DNA from 2 places in the Paenibacillus sp. FSL H8-0261 genome. Region 1 is predicted to be linked to the other one. Evidence: a T-box and tRNA genes for the amino acid it is inferred to sense, from the RefSeq annotation. Region 1 holds a T-box; the other holds one or more tRNA genes.
What was found. A T-box is a leader RNA that pairs with one kind of tRNA and senses whether it is charged. The one in region 1 lies ahead of tyrS (tyrosine--tRNA ligase), so its partner is inferred to be a tRNA-Tyr.
Positions count from the first base shown of each region.

Region 2: it has a tRNA-Tyr gene. The T-box ahead of tyrS (tyrosine--tRNA ligase) is inferred to sense a tRNA for this amino acid. The anticodon was not compared.

Region 1 is NZ_CP150297.1:4,007,348-4,009,795, reverse strand. Features, by position in the region: gene MHI27_RS17775 (Lrp/AsnC family transcriptional regulator) at 56-502, opposite strand; T-box leader at 654-884, shown strand; gene tyrS (tyrosine--tRNA ligase) at 1,024-2,283, shown strand.
Region 2 is NZ_CP150297.1:145,251-147,698, forward strand. Features, by position in the region: rRNA gene MHI27_RS00685 (23S ribosomal RNA) at 1-404, shown strand, start outside; tRNA gene MHI27_RS00690 (tRNA-Ser) at 487-578, shown strand; tRNA gene MHI27_RS00695 (tRNA-Met) at 609-685, shown strand; tRNA gene MHI27_RS00700 (tRNA-Val) at 694-769, shown strand; tRNA gene MHI27_RS00705 (tRNA-Thr) at 803-878, shown strand; tRNA gene MHI27_RS00710 (tRNA-Asp) at 892-969, shown strand; tRNA gene MHI27_RS00715 (tRNA-Phe) at 1,036-1,108, shown strand; tRNA gene MHI27_RS00720 (tRNA-Tyr) at 1,118-1,203, shown strand; tRNA gene MHI27_RS00725 (tRNA-Lys) at 1,209-1,281, shown strand; gene MHI27_RS00730 (CdaR family transcriptional regulator) at 1,431-2,448, shown strand, end outside.

The DNA of each region.
Region 1 (2,448 bases):
TAAACATAATAAGATCCAAACGAGAGAAGAACCGTCTTAAAGTCGGTTCTTTTTTTTATATATTTAGACCATCCTGATTTTTGTGGCGTTTTAATAAGATTTGGTTTTCTACACGGACTAGACCATCCAGACAGTAGATGGATTCATGCATAAACCGTTCCATCTCTTCAAGGTTCTCAACTAGAATGTGAATGTGAAGAATGCACGGCCCTGTCATTTCATAAAGTACGGCTACGCGTTCATTTTCTTTTAGGACTCTGACAATATGATTTAAATGGGCAGGCTCCACTTCAAGCTCTAGATACGCCGAAATTTTCTTTCCTAATTTTTCTGCGTTGATGACGATTGAGAATTGCTCAATAATTCCTTGATTGACGAGCCGATCAATACGATCCTTAACCGCGACACTTGATAAATTAACTTCTTTAGCTAGATCGGTGTAGGAAATTCTGCTGTTTTGAGTTAGGCGTTCTAAAATATGATTATCGATTGGATCAAGCATACGGAGTCGTTCACCTCTTTTTTCGTAATTGTAACAGAAAAAAATAGGTAATGCCTAGTAGTGCGTCACAGCAGGAGTGTGTCTCAGCATTCTCAGCTTAAGATGTTGACATTGAAGAATTATTTCACTATACTGGCTGTAATCTTATATACGATATACGTTGAAGAAGCCCAGTAGTAGCTTAGTCCCTGTTTCAGAAAGCCGGGGGTTGATGAAACCCGGTACACACTAAGAGTACGAATTACACTTTGGAGTATCTCGGCTAACACCGAGCGGAATGGCGAACGATATCTCGTCACGAGTGGCATCAATGCTGTGTTTTAGCATTAGCGTTTCATTGGTGCAATCTGGGTGGTAACACGGTTATTCAATCGTCCCTATGTCTACAATAGACAAGGGGACGATTTTTTTGTTTTTAAATATAAGGATTTATAAGTTTCTCTTCATCAACTATCCTTATATTCGCTTGGCGGACTGATGATTCGTTATAGGATATCTACTAATTTAAGGGGTGTTAGGCAATGAATATTATCGATGAACTAGAATGGCGCGATGCCATCAATCAACAAACCGATGCCGAAGGGCTTAGAGAATTGACCAACCAGAAATCCGTTTCGGTGTACTGCGGTGTAGACCCGACGGGTGACAGTATGCATATTGGTCACTTGATTCCGTTCATGGTACTCAAAAGATTCCAGCTTGCAGGACATCGTCCGGTTATGCTAATTGGCGGTGCTACAGGTACGATAGGTGATCCAAGTGGACGACAATCCGAGCGTTCATTGCAGACACTGGAGCAAATCCAAGCTAACGTAGATGCGCTTACCGCACAAATGAAAAAACTGTTCGTTACTGATGGCGACAATCAAATTCGTATGGTGAATAACTATGATTGGACGCATAAAATCAATGTGATCGAATTTTTGCGTGACTATGGTAAGAACTTCAGCATCAATTCGATGCTTGCCAAAGATGTTGTAGCGAGCAGATTGGACAGCGGAATTTCCTTTACTGAATTCTCTTACCAAATCCTGCAATCCCTAGATTACCTGCATCTGTACCAGCATGAAGATGTGCAGCTGCAAATTGGTGGCTCCGATCAATGGGGCAACATTACAAGTGGTCTGGATCTGATCCGTAGAAAAGAAGGACCTGAAGCAAAAGCATTCGGTCTAACGATCCCGCTTATGTTGAAAGCTGATGGAACAAAATTCGGTAAATCAGCTGGAGGAGCAATCTGGCTCGATCCAAACAAAACGACTGCGTTTGAGTTCTACCAGTTCTGGGCGAACACTGATGACCGTGATGTTGTGAAATACTTGAAGTACTTTACATTCCTATCTAAAGAGCAAATTGATGCACTTGCGGAAAAAGTTCAGACTGAACCGCATAAACGCGAAGCACAAAAAACACTTGCTGAAGAAATGACCAGATTCGTGCATGGTGAAGAATTGCTGGAGCAGGCTAAACGTATTACTGCTGCTCTGTTCAGTGGAGATATCAAATCCCTAACTGCTGATGAGATCGAGCAAGGCTTCAAGGAAATGCCGACCTACGAAACTACACTGGAATCTAAAAATATCGTAGAGTGGTTGGTTGATCTCGGTATCGAGCCGTCTAAGCGTCAAGCACGTGAGGATATCACCAAAGGAGCAATCTCCATGAATGGTGAGAAAGTTAGCGACGTAGCACTGGAAGTTACAGCTAGCGAAGCTATCGGCGGCCGGTTTATCATTATCCGTAAGGGTAAGAAAAACTACAGCTTGGTGAAATTGTCCTAAAAATAAGAGCCTTCCTTATGAATAAGGGAGGTTTTTTGTTGTATTTTAAGTATAGAGGCGGATCATTTGCATATTAAGTGAAATTTGAAAGGTGAAATAGCGAAAATTATGGTAAGCTTAGGATTCGTGTGATTTATGGATTAACATGATATTCTACAACTATAA
Region 2 (2,448 bases), 3.0 Mb from region 1:
AGGTTTGGCACCTCGATGTCGGCTCATCGCATCCTGGGGCTGAAGTAGGTCCCAAGGGTTGGGCTGTTCGCCCATTAAAGCGGTACGCGAGCTGGGTTCAGAACGTCGTGAGACAGTTCGGTCCCTATCTGTCGTGGGCGCAGGAAATTTGAGAGGAGCTGTCCTTAGTACGAGAGGACCGGGATGGACGTACCGCTGGTGCACCAGTTGTTTCGCCAGAAGCATGGCTGGGTAGCTACGTACGGACGGGATAAGCGCTGAAAGCATCTAAGCGTGAAGCCCCCCTCAAGATGAGATTTCCCAATTAGTAAGACCCCTTGAAGACGACGAGGTAGATAGGTTGGAGGTGGAAGTGCAGTAATGCATGGAGCTGACCAATACTAATCGGTCGAGGGCTTATCCTATACTTAAAATGCAAATTCAATTCGGATTCAGTTTTCAGGGAGTCAAATTCCTGTTTGGATTGCTGTGGTACTGATATCGTTTGGAGAGATACCCAAGTGGCTATAAGGGGACCCTCTGCTAAGGGGTTAGACTGCGTAAGCGGTGCGTGGGTTCGAATCCCACTCTCTCCGCCATTTTCAATCCATAGCATTTCTAATTATTGTGGCGGTGTAGCTCAGCTGGCTAGAGCGTACGGTTCATACCCGTGAGGTCGGGGGTTCGATCCCCTTCGCCGCTACCATAATACCTGGAGGCTTAGCTCAGCTGGGAGAGCATCTGCCTTACAAGCAGAGGGTCGGGGGTTCGATCCCCTCAGCCTCCACCATTATTACTTTTTTAGAATTACTTTTTACACCGTGCCGGTGTAGCTCAACTGGTAGAGCAACTGACTTGTAATCAGTAGGTTGGGGGTTCAAGTCCTCTCGCCGGCACCATTATTATCAATGCGGAACCGTGGTGTAGTTGGCCTAACATGCCTGCCTGTCACGCAGGAGATCGCGAGTTCGAATCTCGTCGGTTCCGCCATTTTTTTCCACAAGACTAGGGTGGGAAGTTTAATGCTACCACTTTATTTTTATGTCAATTTAATATGGCTCGATAGCTCAGTCGGTAGAGCAGAGGACTGAAAATCCTCGTGTCGGCGGTTCGAATCCGTCTCGAGCCACTTTTCCCTGGGGGATTAGCGAAGTGGCCAAACGCATCAGACTGTAAATCTGCTCACGTACGTGTTCGGTGGTTCGAATCCATCATCCCCCACCATTTATGAGCCATTAGCTCAGTTGGTAGAGCACCTGACTTTTAATCAGGGTGTCGAAGGTTCGAGTCCTTCATGGCTCATCCCAAACAGAAAGTCATCACCTTATGGTGGTGGCTTTTTTTGTGTTTTATGGTTGTATTATAGTAGCGCGCTACTGTAGCGATTAACATAATATAAGAGAATATGCTAAAATAGGCGAAAAGAGCAAAAGTGGTGGAGCATGGTGACTATGGATAGTGAGACATTGCGGAAAAAATTAGAGCAGCTCACCGGAAAGAGAACCGGAATCAAGCAGTTAGGGAGGCAGCATTCAGCTTCTCTTTTTAGCATGGGATTAGAAGGACAGGATCAGCTGGTAATCCATGAGGGTCATCTCTGGGCACCTTTGTATGAGAGTGACGGACGTATAACCGCTGTCTGGGTAGAAATGGAGGGGCTCACCTCTCTGGAAGTACAACTGGTCAACTATGCAGTTCGAAATTTTGCTATTGCACTTAAAGCTACAGGGCTTAGAGAAGAAGGTGAAGTGGAGGCGCGGCAGCTTGGCGCTTGGTTGAACACGGAGCTAGAGCAAGAGAAGAATGACACTGAAATTCCCGATGAGATCACCCTAAAGGGACGTCTGTTCGGAGATATGATTCCATTCCTCCTAAGTAGTGAGATTGCTCATAGTCCACAGATCTCTTATCGTTCACTGATGAAATTATTGCGTAGCTATTTTGAGAACGAAATTCTGCTTATTCCCCTTCAAGAGAAGGAATGGTTAATTTTAGCTCGTAAAGAATTACTTACGGGCGGGGATGATAAGGATGATGAAGAAGAGAGTGTAGATGATCTTCTAGCACAGACTAGTATGGGGTTACATGAGCTGATAGCTAGTGAATGGGTAGGGGTATTCCATTTGGCAGTAGCTCCGGCTATAGTCCCTGTTAAGGGATTGACTGGATCTGTAGCTTTGCTCAGGGAGACGATTGTACTCGGTCGTATTTTTCAAGTAGGAGAGTATATTCATTTACCTTGGGAACTGCATTTGGAACGTCTGGTTAACAGCATTCCTGATGTACGCCGCAAACAGTTGCTTGGACAAATTGGTGACTACTCCTCTGTACTATCAGATAAAGAAATGCTGCTGACTTTGGAGACCTTTTTTGAGATGGACTGTAATGTAAGTGAAACCGCCAAGAAGTTGTATATCCATCGAAATACGCTGCTTTACCGTCTGGATAAGATAAAACAAGAGACCGGAG